3 regions of the Sphingomonas epibiotica genome follow, and region 1 is predicted to be linked to each of the others. Evidence: predicted binding sites of a transcription regulator. Region 1 holds the regulator's gene; each other region holds the start of a gene.
What was found. Region 1 encodes LexA, which represses DNA repair genes until DNA is damaged. Its sites were predicted from a motif close to GTTCCNCNCTTGTTCT; they were not measured.
Positions count from the first base shown of each region.

Region 2: radA (DNA repair protein RadA) is a predicted target of LexA. The motif match lies at 2,752-2,767, and genes of this name have one in related genera.
Region 3: AAIO73_RS19675 (LexA family protein) is a predicted target of LexA. The motif match lies at 5,606-5,621, and genes of this name have one in related genera.

Region 1 is NZ_JBDGHY010000001.1:116,161-125,872, reverse strand. Features, by position in the region: gene aroB (3-dehydroquinate synthase) at 1-32, shown strand, start outside; gene AAIO73_RS00630 (DUF2256 domain-containing protein) at 32-193, shown strand; gene AAIO73_RS00625 (diguanylate cyclase domain-containing protein) at 241-1,389, shown strand; gene AAIO73_RS00620 (hypothetical protein) at 1,394-1,798, opposite strand; gene AAIO73_RS00615 (anthranilate synthase component II) at 1,908-2,492, shown strand; gene trpD (anthranilate phosphoribosyltransferase) at 2,489-3,481, shown strand; gene trpC (indole-3-glycerol phosphate synthase TrpC) at 3,478-4,254, shown strand; gene moaC (cyclic pyranopterin monophosphate synthase MoaC) at 4,251-4,718, shown strand; gene AAIO73_RS00595 (molybdopterin molybdotransferase MoeA) at 4,983-6,161, shown strand; gene lexA (transcriptional repressor LexA) at 6,215-6,877, shown strand; gene AAIO73_RS00585 (alpha-glucuronidase family glycosyl hydrolase) at 7,061-9,199, opposite strand; gene AAIO73_RS00580 (MFS transporter) at 9,409-9,712, shown strand, end outside.
Region 2 is NZ_JBDGHY010000005.1:257,662-267,373, forward strand. Features, by position in the region: gene AAIO73_RS12245 (mechanosensitive ion channel family protein) at 1-908, opposite strand, end outside; gene AAIO73_RS12250 (DNA topoisomerase IB) at 918-1,946, opposite strand; gene AAIO73_RS12255 (type 1 glutamine amidotransferase domain-containing protein) at 2,052-2,606, shown strand; gene radA (DNA repair protein RadA) at 2,789-4,159, shown strand; gene AAIO73_RS12265 (CvpA family protein) at 4,342-4,863, shown strand; gene AAIO73_RS12270 (iron-sulfur cluster assembly scaffold protein) at 4,913-5,347, shown strand; gene AAIO73_RS12275 (cation:proton antiporter domain-containing protein) at 5,347-7,131, shown strand; gene AAIO73_RS12280 (hypothetical protein) at 7,217-7,357, shown strand; gene AAIO73_RS12285 (putative O-glycosylation ligase, exosortase A system-associated) at 7,350-8,705, shown strand; gene AAIO73_RS12290 (acyltransferase family protein) at 8,660-9,712, shown strand, end outside.
Region 3 is NZ_JBDGHY010000018.1:4,480-14,191, reverse strand. Features, by position in the region: gene AAIO73_RS19710 (TonB-dependent receptor) at 1-505, shown strand, start outside; gene AAIO73_RS19705 (hypothetical protein) at 571-1,026, opposite strand; gene AAIO73_RS19700 (YgjV family protein) at 1,498-2,172, shown strand; gene AAIO73_RS19695 (GNAT family N-acetyltransferase) at 2,169-2,735, shown strand; gene AAIO73_RS19690 (arylsulfatase regulator) at 3,069-3,302, shown strand; gene AAIO73_RS19685 (hypothetical protein) at 3,562-3,870, shown strand; gene AAIO73_RS19680 (Y-family DNA polymerase) at 3,873-5,132, opposite strand; gene AAIO73_RS19675 (LexA family protein) at 5,138-5,551, opposite strand; gene AAIO73_RS19670 (hypothetical protein) at 5,668-6,117, shown strand; gene AAIO73_RS19665 (TniQ family protein) at 6,280-7,422, opposite strand; gene AAIO73_RS19660 (TniB family NTP-binding protein) at 7,426-8,349, opposite strand; gene AAIO73_RS19655 (TnsB C-terminal domain-containing protein) at 8,346-9,712, opposite strand, start outside.

The sequences.
Region 1 (9,712 bases):
TCGCCGCCTTCCTGAACCGCTGCCCTCGCTGATGCCGCGGGGCGTCGCCAAGCGCGATCTGCCGACCAAGATCTGCCCGGTATGCGAACGGCCATTCGCATGGCGCAAGAAATGGGAACGCGACTGGGACAACGTCGTCTACTGCTCCGACCGCTGCCGTCGCACGGGGCGGGCGTTAACCGATCCGCAGTAGCGCCATGCTACAGCGCTCGCCTCCAGCGTAATTCGGGGGCCGGCTTCATGGAACACCAACGACGGGCGCGGCTGGGCAACGGATCTATGCTGGCGTGGCTCGTCGACCCCACGACGAACATCCCCGCCGACACTCGACCGATTCTGCTCGGCTCGCTGCTGTCCGCCTCGGGCGTCGTTTTGGTGGGTGCATTGTCGGGCATCTTCGTCGCGGTCGCCGCCGCATGTCGCACCGGATCGCGGCAATTCTGGGTGTTCGCCGCGATCGAGGTCGTGCTCGTGCTGCTGCGGCTGCGCGCGATCCGGCGAAGCGAACGCCATTTCCGCGCGGGGACGCTGCCAACCGTCGACCGTTCGGTCCTGCTGACCATCGGCTGGTGCGCGCTGCAGGGCATCACCGGATTCGCCATCGCGCTGACCGGTGATCTCGTGATGATCGTCATCGCGACCGCGTTCATCCTTGGCCTAGTCGCGCCGATTTGCGCCCGCAACCACGCCGCCCCGCGACTGGCGGTCCTGCTGGTGATGCTGTGCGATCTCCCGTTGAAGATCGGGCTGGCCTTTTCGGGCCATCCGGTCTTGTGGGTGCTGATCCCGCTTTGCTTCCCGCTGTTCGCCAGCATCTGCGTGCTGCTGCGCAACGTCGCGGCGGTCATGGCCGCTTCGTTCAACGCCGCCGAACGCAACCGCTTCCTTGCCGGACACGACGCACTGACCGGTCTCGCGAATCGCTACGGCCTCGACGAGCGGATCGCGGCGATGGCCGTCCGCCCGTTGGCGCTGCTGTGTCTCGACCTCGACCGGTTCAAGTCGATTAACGACCGGTATGGCCATGGCGCGGGCGATGCGGTGCTGGTCGCGGTCGCCACGCGGCTGCGCACTGTGGCGGGGGATGGGGCGCTGGTCGTCCGGCTCGGCGGCGACGAATTTTTGCTTGCCGTCCCCGACCTCGACCCTGCACAGACTGAAGCGCTCGGCCGGGATATCGCCGCCGCCATCACCGACTGCCATATCCCGCTCGACAGCGGCGACCATGTCGCGATCGGGACCAGCATCGGCTATGCCTGTTTTCCCGAAGACGCGACCTCGGTCACTTCGCTCCGAACCAACGCCGACGACGCGCTCTACGCCGCCAAGCGGGCCGGCGGCGGCGTCCGCCGGCATCGGGCGGCGGCGACGCTCCCCGACGCCGCCTGACGCATTAAGGGATATCGCGCTCGGCCGCCTGCTGCTGACGCCGCTCGGCGAACCATTGGCGCAGCATCGCCTGGGTACAGCCGGTTTGGCCGCCGGTGCCGATCACCGAACAGCTATTGGGCCGCGTCGCCCGCGCCGCCTCCATCGCCACATCGGCGCGCTGCGCCCAGCTCGCATCCGCCGACCGTTGCGACGGCGGGTCGCGGAAGCGCTTCGGAATGCGATAGCGTTCGTTTTCGTTCAGCCGCGCGCACACCACGATCTCGTCGTCGCTATCGGGCTTGGGACATTGCTCGTCGCCATAGACGGTCGCGTTGCGCACGCGTTGCGGCGGATCGGCCGGGGCATCCTGTGCGAGTGCCGGCCCCGCGATAGCCAATGCCAGTCCCGCCAAAACCCAACGCGCCATCGCAAATCTCCTCGACGCCGACCATAACGACGCGCCCCCATGAGCGCAGGCTGAACGGCCGAAACGTTCGGAGCGTTGCACACCGCCCACGACGCGCTATGGCGGTGCCATGATCCTCGTCATCGACAATTACGACAGCTTCACCTGGAACCTCGTCCATTATCTGATGGAGCTGGGCGTCGAGGTTCGCGTCGAACGCAACGACGCGATGACTGCGGCACAGGCGGTCGCCAGCAACGCGCAGGGCTTCCTGATCTCGCCCGGCCCCTGCACCCCGACCGAGGCGGGCATCTCGCTCGACCTCGTCGCCGCCTGCGCGGAAACCCGGCGTCCGCTGCTCGGCGTCTGCCTCGGCCATCAGGCGATCGGCCAGCATTTCGGCGGAAAGGTCGTGCGCGGCGGGCTGATGCACGGCAAGACGTCGCCGATCGAGCATGACGGGACCGGCCTGTTCGCCGGGCTGCCTTCGCCCTTCACTGCCACCCGCTATCATTCGCTGATCGTCACCAAGATTCCCGACTGCCTCACGGTCAACGCCACCGCGTCCGACGGCAGCGTCATGGGGTTCCGCCACCGCGACCTGCCGATCCACGGCGTGCAGTTCCACCCGGAAAGCATCGCCACCGAGCACGGCCACGCCATGCTCGCTAATTTCCTGAAGGACGCGGGCCTGCCCGCGACGATGCCGGCATGACCGTCACCACCCTGCTCCCCGATCCGTCGACCCCGCTCAGCCACGAGAGCGCGGCCGAAGCCTTTGCCGCGATCCTCGACGGCACCGTCGGCGACGAAGCCATCGCCGCCTTCCTGACCGACCTTGCCATCCGCGGCGAGACCAGCATCGAGATTGCCGAGGCGGCGCGCGCGCTCCGCGCGCGGATGATTCCGATCGCACCGGTCCCCGGTGCCATCGACGTCTGCGGTACCGGTGGCGACGGGCATCACACGCTCAACGTCTCGACCGCCGTCAGCCTCGTCGTCGCCGCATCGGGCATCCCCGTCGCCAAGCATGGCAACCGTGCCGCCAGCAGCAAGGCGGGCGCCGCCGACACGCTCGAGGCGCTCGGCCTCGACATGGTCGTCGCCGGGGCGATGGCCGAATCGAGCCTGCACGATATCGGCATCGCGTTCCTCTTCGCCGCCAACCACCATCCGGCGATGCGTCGCATCACCCCGATCCGGCAGCGGATCGGCCGGCGCACCATTTTCAACCTCATGGGTCCGCTCGCCAATCCGGCGCGTACCACCCGCCAGCTGATCGGCATCGCCCGCCCCGATTATGCCACTGTCTATGCCGAGGCGATGGAATTGCTCGGCGCCGAGACCGCGCTGATCGTGTCGGGGGAGGAAGGGCTCGACGAAATCTCCGGTGCCGGCCCGACCATCGTCGTTCCCGTCGGCATGACCATGGCCGACCGCATCGTCCCCGAGGATGTCGGCCTGCCCCGCCATCCGATCAGCGCGATCCGTGGCGGCGATGCGGTGCATAACGCCGCCGCCCTGCGCGCGCTGCTCAAGGGGGAACGCGGGCCCTACCGCGACGCCGTCCTGCTCAATGCCGCCGCCGCCCTGATGATCGCCGACGCCGCCACCGACCTGCGCGACGGGGCGGAGCGTGCCGCCGACACCATCGATTCCGGCGCCGCCGACCGCCTGCTCGACCAATGGATCGCCTACGCATGACGATGCTCGACACCATCCTCGCTACCAAACGCGCCGAAGTCGCCGAGCGTAGCGCCAGGGCGAGTATCGCCGATCTCGACGCCCGCGCGACCGAACGCAGCGCCCCGCGCGGCTTCCGCGCCGCGCTCGACGCGAAACCCGGCCATGCGCTGATCGCCGAGATCAAAAAGGCCAGTCCGTCCAAAGGGCTGATCCGCCCCGATTTCGACCCGCCGGCCCATGCCCGTGCCTATCAGGCGGGGGGTGCCGCCTGCCTGTCGGTGCTGACCGATGTGCAGTATTTTCAGGGCGCCGACGACTATCTGGTCGCTGCCCGCGCGGCGTGCGACCTGCCGGTACTGCGCAAGGACTTCAACGTCGATCCGTGGCAAGTGGCAGAGGCCCGGTCGCTGGGTGCCGACGCGATCCTCATCATCGTCGCCGCGCTGTCCGATACGCAGATGGCGGAGATCGAGGCGGCGGCGATCGAACGCGGCATGGATGTGCTGGTCGAGGTCCACGACCGCACCGAACTCGATCGCGCGCTCATGCTCCGCTCGCGGTTGATTGGCGTAAACAACCGTAATCTGAAAGACTTCTCGGTCAGTTTTGACCGTACCTATGAACTGGTCGGCCATGCTCCGGCCGACTGTACCTTCGTCGCCGAAAGCGGCCTGAGCGCCCGCGCCGATCTTGACGCGATGGTCGAACACGGCGTCCGCTGTTTCCTGATCGGGGAAGCACTGATGCGACATCATAATGTCGAGGCGGCAACGCGAGCGATGATCGGATGAGCCTTACCCATCTCGATGCCGATGGCAGCGCGCATATGGTCGATGTCGGCGGCAAGGCGGTTACCCAACGCATTGCCGTCGCCACCGGACGCATCACCATGTCGCCCGAGGCGCTGGACGCGATCCGCGACGGGCTGGTGAAAAAGGGCGATGTCCTCGCCGTCGCGCGTGTCGCCGGCATCATGGCCGCCAAGCGGACCAGCGACCTGATCCCGCTCTGCCACCCGCTGCCGCTGACCAAGGCATCGATCGACTTCGCGTTCGAGGACGACGCGATCCGTGTCGGCGCGATTGCCGCGACCGAAGGCAAGACCGGCGTGGAAATGGAAGCGTTGACAGCGGCTTCCACCGCATTGCTCACCATTTACGACATGGCCAAGGCGATCGACAAGACGATGGTGATCGAGGGTGTGTGCCTGCTGGAGAAACAGGGCGGCAAGTCGGGCGACTGGCTGCGCGGTTGATCCACCGCGGAAGCCCCATCGTTACCCTGGGTCGCCCCAAACCTCTCCGAAAATGCGGGACGGAGCCAAAGTCAAACCGTACCCCGGCGAAGGCCGGGGTCTAGTTGGGGGACGTGAGTAACCTACAGAAAACCCTTCCCAACTGGACCCCGGCTTTCGCCGGGGTAAGGCTAGTTTGTGGATAGATTTGCGACTTCCATAGTAGCTTCGATAAAGTCCCCGCTGAAGAAATCGCCTACGCGCCCCCTTTGAAAAGGCCCACCCATGAGCCTCCTCCCCGTCGCCGAAGCCCAGTCCCGCGTCCTTGCGCTCGGCCGCGCCCCGCTTGCCGAAACCACGCCCATCGCCGACGCCATCGGTCGCTTCGCCGCCGCCGACGTCGTCGCCCGCCGCACCCAGCCCGCGCGCCCGCTATCGGCCATGGACGGCTATGCGATCCGCTTCGACGACCTGCCTGGACCATTCGCCGTCATCGGCGAAAGCGCCGCCGGTGCCGCCTTTTCCGGCGCCGTCGGTGAAGGACAAGCCACCCGCATCTTCACCGGCGCGGCAATGCCGACCGGCACCGACTGCGTGCTGGTGCAGGAGGAAGCGACGCGTGACGGCGACCAGCTTCATTTGTCCGGTGAAGGCCCCGTACGTGGCGGCAATGTCCGTCGCGCCGGCCTCGATTTCCGCGAGGGCGAACTGCTAATCGCCGCCGGCGAACGCATCACCCCCCCTCGCGCTGCACTGGCGGCGATCGCCGGTCACGGCACGCTGCCGGTCGGCCGCCGCGTCCGCGTCGCCATCGCCGCGACCGGCGACGAACTGGTCCCTGCCGGACAGCCGATCCGCGACGACCAATTGCCCGAAACCAACGGACTGATGCTCGCCGGTCTGCTCGGCGACCTGCCGGTCGACCGCATCGACCTCGGCATCCTGCCCGACCGGCTGGAGGCACTAGTCAGCGCCTTTGCCGCGGTCGATTGCGACCTGCTGGTCACCACCGGCGGCGCCTCGGTCGGCGACCATGATCTGGTCCGTCCGGCACTGGCGGCGGCGGGCGGGACGCTCGATTTCTGGCGGATCGCGCTGCGGCCGGGCAAGCCGATGCTGGCTGGAACGCTTGGGCAGGCGGCGGTACTCGGACTGCCCGGCAACCCGGTCTCGGCATACATCACCGCCCTGTTGTTCGTCCGGCCATTGGTCGCGCGCCTTGCCGGCGCGACCAACCCGCTGCCCCGCACCGTTCGCGCGACAATGGCCCACCCGCTACCGGCCAACGGCCCGCGACAGGACTATCTGCGTGCGACGCTGGTCGACGGACAGGCATCGACCGCGGCCATCCAGGACAGCTCCATGTTGCGGACGCTGGCGCGTTCGGACTGTCTGATCGTCCGCCCGCCGTACGCCCCGGCAGCCGATGCGGGCGACTCGGCGGAAATCCTGCAACTCGCTTGACGGCAAGCAAATCGTTTCCTATTGGTTCCACGTCTGTTCCGACGGAGGACCCCATGCTGACCCGTAAGCAGCACGAGCTGATCTGCTTCATCGACGACCGGTTGCGCGCGACCGGCGTATCGCCTTCGTTCGAGGAGATGAAGGAAGCGCTCGACCTCAAGTCCAAGTCGGGCGTTCACCGCCTGATCTCGGCGCTGGAGGAACGCGAATTCATTCGCCGCCTGCCCAATCGCGCCCGCGCGCTCGAAGTGTTGCGGATGCCCGAGCGGCCGGTCGCCAAGAAGACGGCGGCCAAGCCTGCCGCCGCCCCCCGCCCCACGCCCCAGCCTGCGAACGACGTCATCGAACTGCCGCTGCACGGCCGCATCGCCGCCGGTGTCCCGATTGAAGCGATCGAGGGACAGGCGACGTTGCCCGTTCCCGCGGCGCTGCTCGGTGCTGGCGATCATTATGCCCTTGAAGTTGCGGGGGACTCGATGGTCGAAGCCGGCATTCTCGACGGCGACTATGCGCTGGTTCGCCGGACCGAAACCGCCCGCGACGGCGAGATTGTCGTGGCGCTGATCGAGGATAGCGAGGCGACGCTTAAATATTTCCGCCGCGAAGGCGCAATGATCCGTCTCGACCCCGCCAACCGCAGCTACGATCCGCAGCGCTATCGTCCCGAACAGGTGCGCGTGCAGGGCAAACTCGCCGGCCTTCTCCGCCGATACTAACCTCCATTCCCTTCCCCGGCGGCGAGGAAGGGAGCGGCAACGCCGTGGAAGGGTGAGAGCGATCTAACCCCTACAAACCGCCTGTTAAGATTCAGTCGCGATTGCAAACAAACCGCGCGCAAGTGTGAACTTAGTGAACTTTGGCGCCCCGCCCGGCTTCTCCAGCCGGGCGGGGCCTCACCGTTACTTGCCGTTTCCCGGCGCCCATGGAGTCCGTATCGCCTTGTAATAGCTGGCCGGATGCGGCGGCGGCGTTACCCCGGCCGGGATCGGACGGCCCGACACTTCCGCGAAGTACGCGATGCATGCATCTCGCCACCACTGCGCCTCCTTCCGCTGGATCGCGAGGAACTGGCTGACCTCGGCAAAGCGCTGCGCATCGACCTTCCCCTCCATCGCCGCCCATTGCGCCTGCATCGCTGCGACCTCGGCCACGCCCCGGTCGTAATGCGCGACCAGGTCCTCCCACAGCGTCCGCCCCGACGCCATTCGCCGGTCCCATGACGCGTGATGGAACCACAGCAGCAGATTTTCGGGCACTGCCCTGGGATCGCTGAACTTCTTGGCCAGCACCGGCGCATATTGCGCGGCGGCATTACTGCCCGACGGCGTCCGATCGAACCCGATGCCGTTCCGGTCGGCCTTGTGGAAATAGACCGGGTTCCAGTCCTCTCGCGCCAGATCGTCGACCCAAGGCCCCGGTCCGTAATGATGTCCGGTGGCGAACAGGTGGTTGAGCCCCAGCGGCATCATGTAATCGACGACCGCCTCATGCGACCGCATCATCATCGCGACGATCGGGTCGGCCGTCGCCTGCCCCCATGTCATCGCCGCCCAGTCGCGCGCGATCTCGCGCGCATCGCCGTCCGGGTTCCACGCCAGCCGCCCGAACGCATACCAGTTCGCCTGATCGAATTGCGATCCCGACCAGTTGCGATCGGTGCCGATGTTCGACACCCCCGCCATTCCCGTCAGCGCACCCGGCCGTACCGGCGTGTCGAGCACGTCGGCGACCGTGGCGCCCTTGCGCGGACGATAGGTGTCGCTGCGCAGAACCTCCTGCCACAGGGTCCCTAGATAGACGAGGTGCGTGGCGAACCCCATATATTCCTTGGTGATCTGCACTTCCATCATCAGCGGCGTGCGCGGCGTCGCCCCGAACAGCGGATGGAAGGGTTCGCGCGGCTGGAAATCAATCGGGCCGTTCTTAACCTGCACGATCACATTGTCGGCGAACTTGCCGTCGAGCGGTTCGAACTCGCTATAGGCCTGCCGCACCCGGTCCTCGGGCTTTTCATTGGCGTAGACGAACGCCCGCCACATCACGATCCCGCCATGCGGCTTTAGCGCACGGGCCAGCATGTTGGCGCCATCGGCATGGCTGCGCTTGTAGTCGCCCGGCCCCGGCTGCCCCTCCGAATTGGCCTTGACCAGGAACCCGCCGAAATCGGGAATGCGGGCATAGATTTCGTCTGACTTCGCCTTCCACCATGCCGCGACCTGCGGATCGAGCGGATCGGCGGTCTTCAGCCCCCCGATCTCGATCGGTGCGGAGAACCGCGCCGAAACATAGACCTTGATCCCCCACGGCCGGAAAATGCCGGCCAGCTTCTCGATCTTTCCCAGAAATTCGGGCTTCAGGATATCCGCGCTGGCATTGACGTTGTTCAGCACGGTGCCGTTGATGCCGATCGAGGCATTGGCGCGCGCATAGTCGGTGTAGCGCGGATCGGAAAAGCCCGGCAGCTTCTGCCAATCCCAAAGCGACCGCCCGGCATAACCCCGCTCGACATAGCGATCGAGATTGTCCCAGTGGTTGAGCATCCGCAACCCAAGTTTCGGCCGATCCACCACCGACAGATTGTCGATCGACCCGCCGGTCTGCGCAATACGGAGCAACCGGAACGCGCCATATAATACACCGATCGGGGTGTTCGCGGCCACGACCGTCACCGGTTTCCCATCGACCGTCGCCGACCGCACCACGAAACCCTCGTCACCTGCATCCGCCAACGGCAACCGTAAGGCCGCGATTCGCGCAGACCTGGCCGTGCCAATCACGATCGCGCCATTTGCTACGTTGCCCGCAGCAACCGCGCGGCCGGTCAAACCGGTCATTCCCCGAACAAGTTCTGCCGCCGCAAGTTCGATCGTCGGATCCGCTTCGTCACGCACTACCGATGTCGAACGCGCAGCAACGGCGGTCGCCTGCGCCGGTGGCAGCGGCCGGTACCGCAGCCAAAGGTCATACCCGTCCTCGGCCCGCGCCGGCGCGGTCCATAGCCCGCCGATGACCGCGATCCATCCCAACCATTTCAGCATCAGGCATCCTCTTTGCGTCCCGTCTGACCGACGGCGTTGACACGGGCATATCATGCCGACCATGGTAGCGCTACCACGTCCAAGAGCGTGGAATCGGAGAGCGCATGACCCTGAATCCCCCCGATCGCGCGGGAGCATCCGCAGTTGCGGGCAGTTCCTCGCCGCCCTTGGCGAAGCCCTCCGGACGGGTACGCTGGATCGTCTGCGCGATGCTGTTCTTCGCGGTGGTGCTATCCTATGTCGACCGGCTGGTGCTGGCCGTGCTCAAGCCCGATCTGGCGCAACAATATGGCTGGTCCGAAACCGGCTATGCCGACCTCGCTTTCTACTTTCAGCTTGCCTACGGCCTCGCCTATGTCGTCGCCGGTCGTATCGTAGACCGGATCGGGGCCAAGGCCGGCTATGCACTGGCGATGATCGTCTGGACGATCGGCCACGTTCTGCACACGGCCTTCACCTCGACCAGCGGCATGATCCTCGCGCGGATGCCGTTGGCAGCGGGCGAGGCCGGCA
Region 2 (9,712 bases), on a different contig from region 1:
GCCTCGACGATCTCGCGCAGCATCGCCGGAATCCGCGCACAGGTATCGGGATCGGTCTGATAGGTGACGCCGATCACGAACGACGCGCGGCGATGCTCGCGCCGGCTGTTGTTGGTGATCTCCTTATCGAGCAGATTCTTGTTAGAGATGATCCGCTCTTCGCCGGTGATCGATCGGATGCGCGTCGATTTCAGTCCGATTTCGGCGATCGATCCGTTGGTCTGGTCGTAGCTGACATTGTCGCCGCGTCGGAACGGCTTGTCGAAAATGATCGACAGCGCCGCGAACAGATCGGCGAAAATCCCCTGCGCCGCCAGACCGATGGCGATGCCGCCGACGCCGAGTCCTGCGACCAGCCCGGTGACGTTCACGCCCAGATTGTCGAGCACCACGATCAGCGCGATCGAGAACAATGCGAAGGTGACCAGCAACCGGATCAGCCCCATCGCCGACGCCAGCGCCTCGCCATGATAATGGTCGCTCGCCGTCCGCCGCTCGACCACGCCGAGGATCACTTCGCGCGCCCAGATCGCCGCCTGGAACACCGCCGCCACGGTGAACAGGAACTCGATCGTCGCCGTCACCATCGGCGGCGCGCTGGCATAGCCGTCGACCAGCTTGGCTGCGAGCATCACCATGAAGAAGACGCTGGTCCGCGCCACCGCCCGTCCGGCGACCGTCCCCCATCCGGCGCGATCGTTACGGCACAGCCGCATGCCCCAGCGCCGCACGACCAGCAGCACGACGACGATCGCCGCGCCGACGCCCAGCGCCACCAATACCTGCAACCAGTTGTCGGCGATCCACCGAGCACTGTCCTGGAACAGCAGCCGCGCCTGCGCCTGTGCCTGATCGGCATTGAAACTCTTTTCGACCGTCGCGGCGGGCGAACTGCTATTGACGGTCATGCGATCCTTTCAGGCGGCTTCGGCGACTTTCGCCTGCGCTTCGAGCAGCGCGATCAGCCCGCGTTCGTGGCGGCTGAGATGCTTGGCGGAGCGGGGCAGGCGTAGCGTCTCGCGAAACGCACTCTGCCCGTCCTTGACCAGATCGACCAGCAAGGGGTGGACATAGGATTTGCGCGCGATTGCCGGCGTATTGCCCAGCGCGTCGACCACCGGGCCCAGCATCGTCTTCAGGCTAATGTCCTGCTCCGCCTCGGCCAGCGAGGTGAAGGCCAGTACGCTCGCCCCCCATGTCCGGAAATGCTTGGCAGTAAAGTCCCCGCCCATCGCCTCGCGGATATAGGCGTTGACGTCGCTGGAGGTGACCGGATGCGTCTCGCCCTCGGCATCGACCCAGCGGAACAGATGCTGGCCCGGCAAATCCTGGCACTTGCGCACGAAACTGGCGAGCGACCGATCGGTGATGGTCAGCACCCGCAGCTTGCCCGACTTCGCCTTATACTGCAATTTCAACCGGGTACCGGTCAGCTTGGCGTGGCGCTTGCGCAACGTCGTCGCGCCGAAACTCTTGTTGACCCGCGCATAGCCTTCATTGCCGACGCGCACCCGGCCGAGATCGAGCAACCGCACCACCGCTGCCACCGCCCGCTCGCGCGACAGTGCGCGCTTGGCCAGATCGCGCTCGACCTGCGCGCGCAGCTTGGGCAGCGCATGCCCGAACGCCGCGCACCGATCATATTTCGCCGTCTCCTGCGCCTCGCGAAAATCGGCGTGGTAACGATATTGCTTGCGGCCCTTGTCGTCCCACCCGATCGCCTGGATATGACCGGACGGGTCGGGGCAATACCATGCGTCGCGATAGGCGGGGGGCAGGCCGATGGCGTTCAGCCGGTCGATCTCGTCGCGATCGGTGATCCGTTCACCGTTTGCGTCATAGTAACCCCAGCCGCGCGTCAGCTTCTTGCGGGTGATCCCCGCCGCCTCGCAATCGGAAAAGTTGCAGCCGGCGGGGCAGGGGAGGTCGTCTTCGGCTGTGTCCATCGGGCTGTCCCTGCAGATGACCCGATCAATGTTCGGCTCGTCGCTTCGTTCCGGAACCCGGCCGGAGCCGGCCGGTTAGGAGCGGACCGTAACAGGAGATTACCGATGGCCGACCTCGCCAATGCCCGCGTGCTGATCCTTGCCGCCGACGGGTTCGAGGAATCCGAACTGTTCGACCCACGTCAGGCGCTGCTCGATGCCGGGGCGCAGGTGACGCTCGCCTCGATCAAGACCGATCCGATCCAAGGCGTCGTCAACGACAGTGAAAAGGCGCGGACGATCACGCCCGACCTAACGCTCGACGACGTCGATACCGAACAATTCGATGCGCTGCTGCTGCCCGGCGGCGTCGGCAATCCCGACAAGATGCGCATGGAGGAACGCGCGGTCGAGATCGTCAGCGAGTTCATGGACGATGACAAGATCGTCGCCGCCATCTGTCACGCCCCCTGGCTACTGGTCGAGGCCGACGTCGTCGACGGCCGACGCGTGACCAGCTGGCCATCGGTACGCACCGACCTAGAAAACGCCGGCGCCGAAGTGGTCGACGAACAGGTTGTCATCGATGGCAACCTCATCACCAGCCGCAAGCCCGACGACATTCCCGCCTTTTCGAAGGCGATGATCGAGGCGATCGAAAGCGAACTGGCCGAGGCGTAAGCGGGGCGGGGCGGAGCGAGCTCCGCCCCGAACCCGGCCGTTCGGCGTTCCCGCACGGCCGGCAATCCCTCATCGCCGAAGTTCACTTGCGAAGCCGAAGATGGAGGGGCCACCACTGGAAATCCGGTGGCAGATCTTCCCCGACATTCCCCTTTCGTTCTGGCTCTGCTAGGACGCGGGTCATGGCAAAACCCCAGAAGCGCTATGTCTGTCAGCAATGCGGATCGGTCTCGTCGAAATGGGCGGGGCAATGTGCCGATTGCGGCGACTGGAACACACTGGTCGAGGATGCCGGGGCGGTCGTCACCCCCTTTTCGGCGCGGCATAACCTGCAAAGCGGCGGCCGACCGATCCTGTTGTCGGGGCTGGATACCGATATCGCCCTGCCCGAGCGGCTGACGACCGGCATCGCGGAACTCGACCGCGCGCTGGGCGGCGGTTTCGTCGAGGGGTCGGCGACGCTGATCGGCGGCGATCCCGGCATTGGCAAGTCGACCCTGTTGTTGCAGGCGGCAGCGAAGCTCGCGCTGGCCGGCAAGAGCGTCGCCTATGTATCTGGCGAAGAAGCAGCAGATCAGGTGCGGTTGCGCGCGCGACGGCTGGGCCTCGGCACCGCGCCGGTGCAACTGGCGGCGGCGACGTCGGTGCGCGATATCCTGACGACGTTCGGCGGATCGGCGGCACCCGACCTGCTAATCATCGATTCGATCCAGACGATGCATAGCGACCTGATCGAAGGCGCGCCCGGCACGGTCAGCCAGGTGCGCGCATCGTCGGGCGAACTGATCCGCTTCGCCAAGGAACGCGGCACGGCGGTCGTGCTGGTTGGCCACGTGACCAAGGACGGGTCGATCGCCGGACCGCGCGTGCTGGAGCACATGGTCGATACGGTATTGGCGTTCGAAGGCGAGCGCAGCCACCAATATCGTATCCTGCGCGCGGTGAAGAACCGCTTCGGCGGCACCGACGAGATCGGCGTCTTTGCGATGGAAAGCGAAGGATTGTCTGAAATTTCAAATCCATCGTCGCTGTTTCTTACAAGTCGTGACGAGAATGTCACCGGCACGGTGGTGTTCCCGGCGCTGGAAGGTACCAGGCCGGTGCTGGTCGAGGTGCAGGCGCTGACGGTGCGGCTGGCATCGGGTGCGACGCCCCGGCGGGCGGTGGTCGGATGGGACTCCGGGCGGCTGGCGATGATCCTGGCGGTGCTGGAGGCGCGGTGCGGTTTGGCGTTTGCGACCGCCGAAGTCTATCTGAACATCGCCGGTGGGTACCGGGTGACCGATCCGGCGGCGGACCTTGCCGTGGCGGCGGCCTTGGTATCGGCCTTGTCGGAACGGCCGGTGCCGTCGGATGCGATCGTGTTCGGCGAAATCGCGCTGTCGGGCGAGGTGCGACCGGTGGCGCATGGCGCGCTGCGGCTGAAGGAGGCGGGCAAGCTGGGGTTCGGGCGGGCGCTGGTGCCATCGGCGCAAAGTGCCGAAGGCGGCGCGGTGAAACTGTCGGGGTTCAAGAATTTGCCGCGCTTCGTGGATTATATGTTGGGGCGCTAAACTCCTCCCCGGCACGGGGAGGGGGACCAGCGAAGCTGGTGGAGGGGGTTTGCGGCATACAGACCGTTGCGTTGCGGGGCGCACCCCCTCCACCACCGCTTCGCGGCGGTCCCCCTCCCCGCGGGGCGGGGAGGATTTAGTGGCCGCTCGACAATCACTACTCCTCCCGGCATAGCCGTTGCATGGGTCTGACCTCGCTCGACATTGCCGTCCTGCTTACCGTCGGCGGAGCGGCGGTGCTCGGCTTCCTGCGCGGGTTCGTGACCGAAGTGCTGTCGCTTGGCGCGTGGGTGCTGGTCGTACTGGCGCTCAAGCTGTTCCACACGCCGGTCGCCGCAGCGCTGGTGGGGCCGACCGGCACCGCCGGGGGTGCCGCTACCCTTGCCTTCGCGCTGATCGCCGGGGTCGGCTATTTCGCCGGGCGGTTGGTCGCCAATGCGATCGGCGCGCGGACGCGGGCGTCGGTGCTGGGACCGGTTGACCGGGCGCTGGGCTTCGGCTTCGGCGCGCTGAAGGGACTGATCCTGACCAGCCTAGCCTTTCTGCTGCTGCTGCTCGCGGCGGACTTTATCGGCGGCGGGCCGACGCGACGGCCGGCGTGGATCAAGGATGCGCGGACCTATCCGCTGCTCAACGCGACGAGCGCCAGCGTGGTCGACTTCATCGACCGCCGGCGGCGCGGCGAGCCGGTGTTCGGCGAATAATCGCGCGACCGACTCGCCAGCGTCACGATCGCGCCCTACATCCGGTCGCGTGACCGCCAATCTCTACAATACCGAAATCCTCCGCCTCGCCGCCGAGACCGCGCAGGCCGTGCGCCTGCCCGACCCCCATGCCAGCGTCGAGAAGCGATCGCCGATCTGCGGCAGCCGGGTGACGGTCGATATTGCGCTGGATGAAGACGGCAGAGTCGCTGCGGTCGGGATGCTGGTGCGCGCCTGTGCCTTGGGACAGGCATCGTCGGCACTGCTGGCGCGCCGGATCGTCGGGCGAAGCGCGGCGGAACTTGCCGCCGCGCGTGATGCGCTGACCGCGTGGCTGGCGGGGGAAGGCGATGCGCCCGACTGGCCCGGACTGACGCTGTTCGAACCGGCGCGCCCGCATAGCGCCCGCCATGCCTCGATCCGGCTCGCATTCGAAGCGGCGGCCGAGGCGGCGGCCCTCGCCGGCCAGCGGGCCGCCGCCTGATGGAGCATGGCACCGCGTCGTTGTTGCATGATTTCGCGCCGCTGCTGGGCGCGGCGCTGATCTTCGTTCTGATCTTCCGCAAATTGGGGCTGGGCGCGACGCTCGGTTATCTGGTCGCCGGGTCGGTGGTCGGGCCGCAGGTGCTGGGGCTGGTCGGCAACGCCGAATCCAAACTGGCGATCGCCGAACTCGGCATCACCCTGCTGCTGTTCCTCGTCGGTCTCGAGCTCAGCCCGTCGCGGCTGTGGCAGATGAAGCGCGATATCTTCGGCCTCGGGCTGATGCAGGTCGTGCTGTGCGGCATCGCGATCACCGGGGTGGTGTGGCTGGCGACGCATTTCAGCTGGGCGGCAGCGTTGGCACTCGGTCTGCCGCTGGCGTTGTCGTCGACGGCGCAGGTGCTGCCGATGCTGCAATCCGCCGGGCGCATGAAGACCCCGTTCGGCGAACGCGCCTTCGCGATCCTGCTGTTCCAGGACCTGTCGATCGTCCCGCTGATCACCATCGTCGCCGCGCTGTCGCGCAATCCGGCCGATGCCGGGGGGCCGCCGGGGTGGCAATTGGGACTATGGACGGTCGGCGCGGTCGCCGGGCTGATCCTCGCCGGGCGCTTTCTGCTCAGGCCGATGTTCCGGCTGATCGGCAATATGGGCGAGCGCGAAATGTTCGTATTCGCCGGGCTGTTCACCGTGATTGCCAGCGCGGCGGTGATGCAGGCGCTGGGCCTGTCGACCGCGCTCGGCGCGTTCATCGCGGGCGTGATGCTGGCCGACAGCCCGTATCGCCACGAACTCGAGGCCGATGTCGAGCCGTTCCGCTCGATCCTGCTCGGGCTGTTCTTCCTCGCGGTCGGTATGATGCTCGACTTGGGTGCGATCGTCGAACGGCCGGTGTTCGTGGTCGGCATGGCGATCGCGCTGATCGCGACCAAGGGGCTGGTGATCTTTGGGCTCGGGCGGCTGTTCGGGATGCCGTGGCGCGGGGCGCTGGCGTTGGGGCTGTTGCTGAGCCAGGGCGGCGAATTCGGCTTCGTGCTGTTCGCGCAGGCGCAGAACGCGCTGCTGATCGCACCCGAAGCCGCCAGCGTCTTCGGCGCGATTGTCACGCTGTCGATGGCGACCACCCCGTTCCTGATGATGGCGACTCGCCGGTTCCGCGCCGAACCGGAGAAGCGCGAGGGCGGCACGCCCGAAGGGCCACGCCATGACGGCGCGAGCGCGGTGGTGGTTGGCTATGGCCGGTTCGGCCAGACGGTCGCGCAGATGCTGCTGGCGCAGGGGATCAGCGTCACCGTGATCGACCGCGACGTCGAGATGATCGAGATCGCCGACAGCTTCGGCATGAAGGTCTATTATGGCGACGGCACCCGCATCGACCTGCTGCGACTGGCGGGGGCGCAGGATGCAGAATTGCTGCTGTTCTGCGTCGATGGCGATCCGCTGGACGGTGACTCGATCGCTGCAATCCATCAGGCGTTTCCGACGCCTGGCATCTTCGTCCGCGCATTCGACCGGCGCGCGGTCGTCCGGCTGGCCGGCGCACCGGTCGAGGGCGTGTTCCGCGAGGTACTTGATTCGGCGGTGACGATGGCGCGCGCCGCGATGGTGTCGGTCGGCGTTGACGATGGCGAGATCGACCGGACCGAGGACCTGTATCGCAAGACCGATGCGAAGCGGCTGATGCAACAGTCCGAAACCGGCGACTTGCGACAGGGACGCGAAATGATCTTCACCCACGCCCGGGTCAGCGCCGCGCCGGGCACCGTCGCCGACGACGCAGGGTAGCGAACTGGTCCCTGCGTTCCATCGCGCTTAACGTCGTAGCAACCTCGCCGGTCTATGGTGGCGGCGTACGCGGAAGGGGCGGCTGATGATCGACAATTTCTCGCTAGGTCTCACGCATTTCCTCATGCTGCTGGCGGTGTGGCGATTGCTACGGCGTGACGATCTGGATCGCGAGGGCGAGCCGGCCAAGGTGCGGGTGCGGCGGGGTCGGCGTCCGGGTGCGTGACCTAGTTTTCGTTGCGTTTCTGTGCGCGTTGTTCGCGGCCGGGTTGCGGCGGCCGTTCGTGTTCGTGCTCACCTATGTCTATATCGACATCGTCTCGCCGCAGCGGCTGACCTATATCCTGCTAAATTCGGTGCCGATTTCGCTGATCGCTGCAGGTCTGTCGGTCGCGGCGTGGATGGTGGTCGACGACAAGCGCGACACGCGGATCGCACCGCGTCAGCTGCTGATGCTGGCGCTGCTCCTCTACTGCTTGTGGACGACGAAGACCGCCGATTTCCCGGTCGACGCACAGTATAAATGGGAATGGGTGTGGAAGGCGCTGGCCTTTGCCATCTTCCTCCCGCTCACTCTGCGGACGCGGTTGCGCATCGAATCGCTGTTGCTGTTCATGGTGCTGTCGGCAGCGTCGATCATCATCGTCGGCGGGATCAAGACGCTGGGGTCAGGGGGCGGCTATGGCGAGCTGAACCTGATGGTGTCGAACAATGCCGGGTTGTACGAAGGGTCGACGATCTCGACCGTCGCGATCGCGATCATTCCACTGATCCTGTGGTTCAGCCGGTTCGGGAAGGTGTTCGCGCCCGACTGGCGGGTGCGAACCTTCTGCTTCGCGCTGGTCTTTTCCTGCCTGCTGATCCCGGTCGGCACATCGACGCGGACCGGGTTGCTGTGCATCGGCCTGCTCGGCTTGTTGATGTTGCGCGACGTCAAGCGGCGGCTGACCTATCTCGCGCTGGCCGGGGCGGCGGGGATGCTGGCGCTACCCTTCCTCCCCTCCGCCTTTACCCAGCGGATGGAGACGATCGGCACCTATCAGGCCGACGCATCGGCATCGACGCGGCTGGCGGTATGGGCGTGGACGTTCGACTATGTGCAGCAGAACCCGTTCGGCGGCGGGTTCAACGCGTTCCTGCAGAACCGCATCCGCTATGAAAAGGTCGCGGTGGTCGGCGAAGCGGGCAACCGGACTGTCGAGCGCAGCCTCGAGGTCGACAAGGCGCGAGCCTATCACTCGGCCTATTTCGAAATGTTGGGCGAACAGGGCTGGCCTGGGCTGTTCCTGTGGCTGGCAATCAACCTGGGCGGGCTGTTCCGGATGGAAGTACTGCGGCGGCGCTATGCGAAGGCGGATGCGGAGGAGGCTTGGGTCGTTCCGCTCGCCGCCGCGCTACAGAACGGGCATATCGTCTATCTGTTCGGCGCGAACTTCATCGCCATCGCTTTTCAACCATTTGTCTTCATGCTGATCGGCGCGCAGATCGGCCTCGACACCTATCTGGCGCGCAAACGGACCGAGGCGGCATGGCGGCCGCTGCAACGGCGCAGAGCGGGGACGATCGCGGCATGAACGAGTTAAAGGCGCTGACCGGTGCGCGCGGGGTCGCGGCATGGTGGGTGGTGTTGTTCCATCTGCGCGGATCGATGGGCGCGCTGCATCCTGCGATCGAATCGGCAATCGCCAAGGGCTATCTGGCGGTCGATTTCTTCTTCCTGCTGTCCGGGTTCGTAATCTGGTTGTCATGGGGGCAGCGGTTCCGGGAGCGCGGCTTTGCCGAGGCCGGGCGCTTCCTGTGGAAGCGGATGGCGCGCATCTGGCCGCTGCACTTGTTCGTGCTCGCGTGCGCGGTGGTGCTGGCAGTCGTGCTGGCGGCGAGCGGGCGCAATATAGATCGCTTCCCGTTCGCTGATCTGCCGCTGCATATCATGCTGCTGCAAAGCTGGGGGTTCGTCGAGCCGCTGGCGTGGAACGATCCGGCATGGTCGATTTCGGCGGAATCTGCGGCGTATCTGCTGTTTCCGGTGCTGGCGGTGACGATCGACTGGCGGCGTATGCCGAGCTGGGCGCTGGTCGCGGTGATCGCCGTGCTGCTGTTCGGATTGCTGCCGCTTGCCGGGCAGGACGGGCTGGGTGCCGACCTGCGGCGCTTCGCGGTGGCTCGGTGCGTGATCCAGTTCGCGGCGGGGACCGCGATCGGGGCGCTGTGGGTGCGGTGGCGGCAACGCGATGCGGTTGCCGGGGCCGCGGTGCTGCTGGCCGGCGCGCTGGTCGTCGGATGGGGGTTGCGGCTCCTGCCCGAACCCTATGCACTTCCGCCGGCGCTGGCGTGCCTGTTGCTGGCGTGTGCGATCCTTTCGAATCGGCGGGGCAATCCACTTGAATGGCGGCCGATCCACCGGTTGGGTGAGATCAGCTATGCGACCTATCTCGGTCATTTCCTGCTTTGGTTCGTGTTCAAACTGCTGTTCGTCGCTGATGCGGCAGTGGCGCCTGCGTGGGTGCTGGCGCTGTATGTCGTGGCAGTGATCCTGTCGTCGGAGGTGCTGTATCGCTACGTCGAGCGTCCGGCGCAGGGA
Region 3 (9,712 bases), on a different contig from region 1:
CCAGCTCGACCGCACCAACACCCGCGCGGCCGACCCCAACGACGCCGCGCGGACGGTGCTGACGGGTGCTCAGCGCAGTAAGGGGTTCGAACTCGGCCTTAGCGGTGCGATCACAGCACAGTGGCAGATCAGCGCGGGCTATGCGCTGCAGGACGCGACAATTCGCAAAACGACGAGTGTCGCCCCGGCCGGGCGCGAGGTTCCGCTGGTTCCCAAACAGCAGGCTTCGCTGTGGACCCGCTACGACCTCACCCCTCGCCTTGGGGCCGGGGTCGGGGTCTATCACCAGTCGAAGAGCTTCACCTCCATCAGCAATACCGCCATCCTACCCGCCTTCACGCGCGTCGATGCCGCAGCATTCTTCAAGCTCACCCCCCAGATCGAGGCGCAAATCAACGTCGAGAATCTGCTTAACAGCGATTATTTCTCGTCCGCCTACAACGACAACAACATCATGCCCGGCGCGCCGACGACGGTGCGCGCGACGGTTAGAATGAGGTTATAACGGCCAACTTGGTCGGTTGCGAGCATATGAACCTTGCAAAAGTCGGTGAGACGCCGCTGGCCGGTTTAGAAACCAGTCTTCGCCGATGGATCACAGGACTGGCGCATGAACTCCAGGGCATCACCGACGCGGCGCACCGCGTCGTTGTCCCCGACGAATATATCGAGACCCTCGTAGGGCTGCGCGCCCCCTTTGATCTCCACCGACGCCTGGGGCGCGTTGGCCGAGTAAAGCGGTCGGATCGCAACCACCTGATCGAGTTTCACGCTGAGGGCGCTTTTGTCGGCGAGCGTGAGCGTAACGAGGCAACCACCTTTCACTCCTACGCTCGTGATCCTGCTGCTCCGCACGAAACCCGGCCAAGGCTTTGCGACGGCTGTGCCGCGGGTCAGCATGTCCTGGATGAATTTCGAAGCACCCGCCACGGTTCGTGGCGCGGCAGGCACCGCTTGCTGAGCCGCCACGGGCGCGGCGCTGCCGAGCGAAAGTGCGCAGATCAATAGGTGAGGACGAAGGAGCATCAGTGAACTGTAGCCGACCCTAGTCTTGCGTGGCGATAGGGAAAGGCGGTGCGGGCGCCCGATGCCGGGCAGGAAACAACGGCACGCCACCCCTGTGATGGCCGTAGCCGTAATCACCTACGTCGAGCTGAAGAAGGCAATTCGCATAGCTCTCCGTTCCAGGCTGGAAGCCATAACTCGCACACGCCGCCCGATGGCGAGCGGCCATTTCTCGCGGACTGACACAGCCAGAAAGCACGAGCGACGTCGAGATGGCGAGAAGCTTGAAAGCGTCACGCACCATTGTCCTGGTCCAAACACGGGCGGAACCCAAAGGGAAGAGCGCCGCCCTAGGCGCAGAATGAACCAGTCCGCAACAAAAGCCAAATGCCATTGTGGCCGGGACTCGCGATGGGAAAGCGGTCGACAACAACGTCACATTAACCTTCTTCCTTCACGGTGGAAGCCGGACCAACCCCGACGCGAGCATAGATGTCGCTTTTCCTCGATCAGACGTTTGCGAGCACCGGGTTAGCTGCGATCCTATTCGGCATCGTCGGCCTCGGCTGCGTGGTGAGCTGGCCGCTCCTACCCTCGCGCCGGGGAGCGCTCATGGTGCAAGGCACCGGCGCGTGCGCCTTCGCGCTGCACTTCGCGCTGATCGGCGCGCCTACCGCTTCGGCCGCATGCGTTCTTTCCCTGATGCAGCTCACCGTCGCGCTGGTGGTTCGTGACCGGGTTGCCAAGCTCGCGCTCGACGGCGCGACGTTGCTCGCGCTGCTATTGCTTACCGTGGCGACCTGGCATGGGCTCCTATCCGGCCTTGCCGCTTGCGGCGGGGCTGCTTCCTTCATGGCACGGACCCAGCGATCAACGACGCGGATGAAGATGGTCTTTCTCGTGGCCGCCCCCTTCTGGCTGGCCCACAATCTTCTCATTGGCGCACCGTTCGCCTTGGCCGTTGATCTTGTATCTGTCGCAGGCAATCTGCTTGGGCTTTTTGCCTTTTGGAAGCGGAAACAGCGTGGAGCGGACGGGCCACGCAGCCTAAGCTGTCCGACGCAGCTTTCCCCACGTCACGCTTTCCGCTCTGGTCACCTATCCCTCGGCAAACTCGCGATTCCAAAGCGCGCGCGCGCGTTACAGGGAGCCCAAGTCTTCACATGACACAGGCGATATACGCGCCCCCACTCCCGCCGGCGCGTTCGATAGCTCAAGTAGGCGGAAAGCGGAGTTGGAGCGAGCCACGCCCGGCGAACCTTGCCGACGCTAAAGCTTTGGTACGCTTGAAGATCGCCCTCGCTCGCGAAGCGGAACATATGATCTTCGATGTCCGAGATCGAGGGGAACTCCTGCGCCGCACAACTGTGGAGCTGAGCGCCGCCGTAGCCGGCGAACGAGGCATCTTCGTCCTGCAACGCATAGGCGACCTCGTCGGCTACATAGATGTGCGGAGCGTGTGCATCGAAGGCGCTGCCGAATTTGCCTCGTTTAATCTGGCTATCCGGACACGGTGGCAGGGACGTGGGCTCGGAACAAGTCTGGTGAAATCCGCCGAGGAATGGGTACGTCGCCGCAGGATACCTTTCCTGATCTTCCACGTTGCTGTTCGCAACGACCGGGCGTTCGCACTCTACCAACGGCTTGGCTATACCGTGTGCGGAGATGTGGTGGCGGCCAACAAAGAATCGGGCGCTACACGTAGCGGCGTGTGCTCGCAAACAGCCTGATTTCCTGCTCACGCTTTCTGCCACTGGCGGGGAGCGTCCTGCTCGAATTATCTGCCAGTGTGCTCGCCATCACCGGCGCTGCTTGCAAACGGGGCGTTGTGCTCACGCTCCGTGCCAATGGGCTCTCCAAACCCGTAGCCGGCAAGCGCTTTTGCGAAGCAGGTTTCCAGAACAGTTCTGACAAGCGGCGGGCCGCAGAAATGCGTTGTCGTCATGGCCCGCCCGCGAGGTCGTCAGAAAGGAAGGTTTTCGCGAACAGGGCCAGCGCATAATAGGCGATGACACCACGCAAGCGGAAAGGGTGCGATGACCAAAACCGAAATGCTGGAGACGATGAAACGCCTCGACGCCCATGCGAATGCCCTGCTGCTGATCGGTGCTTCCGATATCGATCTGCTCGGCGGCATGTTCGACGTGATGCCGGACTTCAAGGCGCTGCTCGATGCCGGATACGGCGAAGAGATCGAGAGAAACGCCGGTCGCTTCCCCGGCCTGCACCGCTACGCCGTCATGCTCTCAAATATCGCCGAAGGGATCGCGGACGGCTCCATCCGGGTGCCACGCTGACGCCACTCCCGCTGGCAGATAATGTGAGCAGGCGACCATGACTGCGAGCAGCGCCGGATGATGGCGAGCACATTGGCAATTAGCGTGAGCAGACTGCTCCGCCCATTGTCAGATAATCCGAGCAGAAAATCGCTCCGTTTGCGAGCACACGCCGCTACGATTGCAAGCGCCTACATGTATCCATAATCGCTCCCGCGACCGGCACGATGCTGCCGCCAAATCGTTGATGGCCTGACGGAAATTCGAGGGAGAACATCGAATGCGTAGCCTGGTTGCTGTGTTCACGGTCGGGATATTCGCGATCGCGCCCCCTGCCGGCGCGCAGGACATGCCCGGCGCAGTCGATCTGGGCGCGCAAGCGCGCACCCAGGTTCAGTCAGCGACTGCTCGTGGCTATGCCGAACGGGGCGGGGCGGCGACCGCGCGAGGTCCGAACGGGGTGCCACTGTCCGCTCGCGCGAAAAGCTATTGCGACAGCTATTCCGCACGGTTGCGCCAGTACGGCGCGAAGGATGGGCGAGTGATGAAGCTGGCAGCGGCCTGCCGGCAGGCAGGCTATCGCTATTGATCTCACCGCGCGATCGGCACCTGATCGATCCGCGTGGTCCAGGACGGGCTCTTGAAAGCACGCTTGGTGTCGTAGCTCTTCTGGCCAAAGCCCTCGGAGGCAAGCCGCATCGTGTTGCGGCCGAACCGCCCGTTGAGCCCGTCGATCGCGGCGAGCAGGGCAGGGGATCGCGGATCGGGCACCGCGAACAGGTCGGCCTGGTGCGCGGTCATCGGCTCCAGCCCCTCGAGCATGACGCCGCACTTGGTGTAGACGCCGCCAGTTTCGTACATGACATCCGCCATGCGGCCCGCCATACCGCCGATCACGCGCGGATCATTGGTCGCCGGCGACAGCCGCGCTATGCGCGAGGCGGACGGCGCGTTGGGCTTGAACCGGCTTCCGTGGGCAAAGGCGATCAGGCGGGTGGCAGCGAGATCCTGCGCGCGGATCTTCTCGGCCGCGCGGACCGCGCGGCGCACCATCGCCTCGCGCAGCGCCGCGACCTCGCGCACCGGCTCACCGAAGCAGCGGGTCACCGCGGTCGCCTTGGACGGGGGCGGCTCCGGCTCGAAATCGGTGCATTCGACGCCGTTCAGCTCGCGCACGAGCCGCTCCAGCACCACCGTCCCCACGTCGCGCGCGACCTCCGGGGGGAGGGCGGCAAGATCGGCCGTCGTCCTGACGCCGAGCGGTCGCAGCCGCTCGGTCATCGCTCGCGCGATGCCCCAGACCTCCTCGACCGGCCATTGCGCGAACAGGCGCCGCCGCAGCTCGATGTCGTGCAGGTCGACCACGCCCTTCCAGACCTTCTCCGACGCCTTGGCGAGGGCGTTGGCAACCTTGCTCAGCGTCCGGGTCGGGCCAAGCCCGATGCGGATCGGCAGGCCCGTCGCACGCTTGACGGCCGCGATCACGCGGTGCGCGGCCGCCACGTCGCCCAGGCCGTTCGGGAGCACCGGCAGGCGAAAGAACGATTCGTCGATCGAGTACACCTCGACCGTGCAACTGTGCTCGGCGAGGACCTGATTGAAGCGACGATTCATGTCGGCATACAATTCGTAGGAACTGCTGCGGTATTGGATGCCATGCTCGCGGACGATATCACGAATCTTGAACATCGGCGCACCCATCTTGATGTGCAGCGCCTTGGCCTCCTCGGAGCGCGCGATGGCGCAGCCGTCCCCGTTACTCAGCACGATGAGCGGTTTATCGCGCAGCGACGGGTCGAATACCCTCTCCGACGAGCAATAGAAGTTGGAGACGTCAGCGATCGCCCACATGGCGGTCAGCCCTGCAGGTTGCGCACGGAGGCGCGGACGACGCCCCACACTTCGACACTCTCATCCGCGATCACCGCGTCGTAGCGCATCCGCGCGTTGCGGGCCTCGAGGACCGGCTTGCCGTCGCGCCAGACCAACTGGCGGATCACGAAGCCCCCGTCGACCACGGCGATGACGATGCGGCCGCTAACCGGCGTGGCGTCGCGATCGACCACCACCACGTCGTCATCATAGATTCCAGCGTCGATCATGGACTGTCCGCTGACCCGGAACACGAAGCTGGCGGCGCGGTCGAGGCGCAGCAGCGCCACGAGATCGATCGCGGTTTCCTCCCAGTCCTGGGCAGGCGAGGGGAAGCCAGCGCCGGCCGCGCTCACCACCCTCAGGCGAAACGCTGGCGGCAGATCGGCGATCGGCATCGGTTGGGACAGGGGAATCACACACGCGGACATGCGCGCATGATATGCTGGATAAGAACATGAAGGGAACGAGATTTTCCTTTTGTTCTCATTTCGCATGACTCATAGAGTCATGGATGCCGATCCGCCCCGAAAACCGCTGGCTGTACCCGATCGACTGGCCGCTGCTGTCGGACCAGATCCGGTTCGTGCGGGCAGGAGGGCGCTGCGAACGCTGCCGGCGACCGCATCTTCGGCACGTCGCGCATCTGGGCGATGGGCGCTGGTGGGATAGCGAAGCGCGATGCTGGCGATCGGGAGAGGGGCGACGGGTGAAGGTCGGCGACCTCTTCGCGCTCGACGTCGTGCGGATCACCTATGTCGTGCTGGCCTGCGCGCATCTGGATCATGATCCTGGCAATAGCGCGCCGCGCAATCTCGCCGCGCTATGCCAGCGATGTCACATGCTCCACGATGCCGAGGAGCATCGCTGGCAACGCTGGTGGAATGCGTTTCGGCTGCGCGCGCTGCAGGATCTTTACGAAGATCCGCGACACGCTCGCGCGCGAGAACGACGGCGCGGCTAACTCGCGACTGACTGGCAAGCCTTAGCTGCGAAAAAGCCACGTCAGTCTCTGCAAGAACGATGCCGGAAATCTGCTAAGCCATTGGTTTAACATAAGATATATTATCGGACTGGCGGATTTCTGTTCCTTCAGAGATGCTTACGTGCCGTCCGACGGGCATTGTCACCCGCTCAGCAACAGTCGCTCGCGGTGCCGCTGATCCCGCTCGGCCCGCCACGCGTGAAACTGCGCCAGAACGCTTTCGGCGTCCATACCAGTTCGTCGCTGATGGGCCTCAATGCGGACGCGTAGGCGTGCCGGCCAAGCCGTGCTGTTTCGGATCAGGGTGGCCTGCACCCAGCGAGGCACGTAGCTGAGCAGCTTCTCCAGAATGTGGCGCTCGCGAAACGGCAGATGAGCGCCCGACATCAGGCGGCTGACGGGCTCGTCGGCGAGGAGCGCTACCACCGCGCTGAGAATGTGAGCTCGGCCGTAAGGCGAAAGCTCATGGTAGGGCTGTTCGTCCCAGGTCTGTGGTTTGTGCTCCGGCATGATCGGCAGCACGGGGCAGTCGACCAGGTTAATGTAACTGGTCCTGAAGAGGCTCGGCGCCAGCAGCGCCCGGGTGAGATCGCGCAGCACGGTGAGGAACTGGCGGGCGGGCACCGGCTCCATCCCCGGCAAGCATGCGGGATGCCCGAGCAGCGCCTTGCGGACCTCCCCGTCAAACGCAAACAGGATCGAAAGCGCCGCAGCCGTCTCTTCCGGCTCGAAATACGCCGCTGGTGTCGGCTGCGTCCAGCGGCTTGCCCTTAGCGGGGTGCCGCAATCGCCGCACACGAACTCGATGCCATTCGACCAGATGAACCGCGGCGCGTGTCTCGGCCGACAACGCCGACAGTAATCCTGTCGCCAAGCGCGATGCTGGTGACAGAAGACGATCGGCAGCGCCGCCTCTGCGTCCAGGTAAGCTCCGCCCGCCTCGTGCGCTTCGGCAAGGCAGTAGCGGCACCAGGCGAGATCGAGTTCGCCTCGCGCTCGGCCGAAACCGTCGATGCTTGGCAACCAGTCCACCGCCAGCCCTGGCCAGCGGCGCTTGACCCCGAGATTGAGCACGACATCCAACGCGACCCGAAGACCGGCTGCGACGCTTCTCGCCTCGTGCGGATCCCAGCGGACATCCGGCTGCGCCTTCGGACCGGCCGTCCATAGTGCCTCCCGAAGCTCGGCGACCGATACATCGTAGAAGGCCGCGGTCCGTCCGAGCCAGGATGACGGCAACTCGTCGGAACGAGGACGCGGCGCGAACGGCAGCGCTCCCGCCACGGCTCAAGCAGCCGCCGTCGCCCGCCCGCGTCCACGGCGCTGGGCTAACGCCTTCATGCTGACGGAGGGAAGCACAAGGTCGTCGGCGTCGAGGTCACTCACTTCGATACGCTCGGTGCCGTTCTCGATTGCCCGCACAGCGAGCGTTTCGACGAGCCGGAAGATGCGGCCGGTGTTCCCGTCGCTGAGGTCGAGGATAGCGGTGCGGCATCGCTCCTCCTCCAGCTGAGATGGCTTGCGCAGAGGCAGGATCGCGGCGAGCGTGACCATCAGCAGCCGAAATGGCTCGTCGTTCTGCCACCGGACCAGCTCGACCGCGTCGAACCGCTCGGCCAGTGCCGCATCCGTGAGCAGCGCCGCGCGCGCCTCGTGGTTGCCGGTGCAGACGAGCGGAATCTGCAGGTCGTTGGCCAGATAGCGAAGCGTGTTGAGGAAGACGCGCTGCTGCCGTGGCGTGCAGGCCAGCATGTGGTTGATCTCGTCCAGGATCAGCATACGAGCACCCACCTGCCCCATGATCCGGCGGGTGAGCTGCCGGGCTCGCTGGACGTCGCCGCGCCCCGCAAAGCCGGCGCCAAGCTTCTCGAGAACCTCCCCGTAGAACTCGCCATCGGTCGGCTGTGGCGGCAGCTGAACGGCCACGACCGGGATCGTCGCCGTTCCCGTTGTGTCGTTGAACCCGCGCGGGTTCTCCGCCTCGAAGCGCTCGACGATGCGGGACTTCCCCATCCCGGTCTGGCCGTAGATCAGGAGGCACGGCATGCGCGTGCGCGGCGGGTAGCGTAGCATCGCATCCAAGGTCTTGCGCACGGTTTCCGCCTTCGGGAAGCCGAGCCAACGATCCATGCGGATCCAGGCAATTCGCTCCTTGTCGGCCCACATCGCACGCTCGCGGTAGTCCTCGGCAAGATGCGACAGATCGCTCATCTGGGCATCTCCTCGACGAGGTACGGTAGCGCCTGCCGATCACCGCCCTTATCCGTTCCCGAGGCACCCGGCAGAGCTGTGGCTCTGTCCTCCTCAATGGTGGGCTTGCCGCTGCTTCTGGCGCGCCGTGCATCAGCCAAGGCTGCCCTTGTCCTCTGGAGCGCGAGCCGTGCGGCCTTCGTCTTGTGAGCGGCTTCCGCTACGATCAGCCGCTGTGTCTCGACCGCCTGGAAGATCAGCGTCTCGTCGACCGCTTGCTGACCACGCTCGCGCAGGGTGCGAACCGCCTCCTTCTGTTCCCAGCGGGTGATCGCCGGCCGCCGGAGGTCACGATAGGGCACCTCGAGGTGCTCGCCATGCGGGAGCTCGAGCCAGATGCGAGAAAGGTCACGCGGGTCCCACCGGATCGGCATGGCCTGCCCGGGTCGCGTGTACCAGCAGGACAGCGCGTCATCCCAGTAGTGCGTATGGAACAGTTCGATGCCGTGCGGGGTCACCGCGCGTAGTTCGCAAGGCAGGAAGTCGAAGAGGAAGCTGGCGCGATCGACCGGCAGCCGCGCCAGCTCCGGCCGCCGTTCCATCGCTTCGGCCCAGGCGAGCGCCGGCGGGATGCCGATGCCGCGGTGTCGCTCTGCATGGTACGGCCCAATGATCTGTGCGGCGAGCCAGCTCTCCAACTCGCCCAGCGTCATGCACGCTTGGGCTTCGGAGTCGTATTCGCCTCGCTCCGCCACGTTGGAGAACGTCGTGCCGGGCAGAAGATGGACAGCGCCCATCACTGTCCCGATCAGCCGCTCGATATGGCCACCGAAGTGCGGACGCCGAACCGGACGATACTCGAGCGAGATCGAGTGGGCACGGCAGCCCCGTTTCAGAGCGTCGGAGCGGTGCTCGCGCGCATTGTCGAGGTGTAGCCGATCCATGAGACCCTGATTGTCCCAAGGTGCCTCCATGCCGCGCTCGGCCAACCAGGCGGTCTTGGGGAGAACGGCTTGGCGCATGCACATGCCAACCGACACGGCCGAGGGTGCAAGCATATCGAGGTGGAACCCCGGTACCGTGCGGCTCGCGATATCGATCATCAGCGTGAGCCACGGCCGACCGATGGGCTTTCGATACAGATCGTCGACGACGATCACGTCGACCAGCGTGTGATCCGATTGCACGAGCTCCAGCGCGTAGCTGGCATCCAACACGCCTCGCGTCGGCTCCCACTTGTCAGCGGCGGCTTTGGACCCTTGCCTACGGGCCGTGACGGTCTGGGGAGGCAGTCTGTCCAATCGTGCTTGGATTGCCTTGGTGCTGGGCACCTTCAGCCCGATCTTCTGCGCCTCATGTCGGAGCCAGCGGCGGAGCGCCTGCA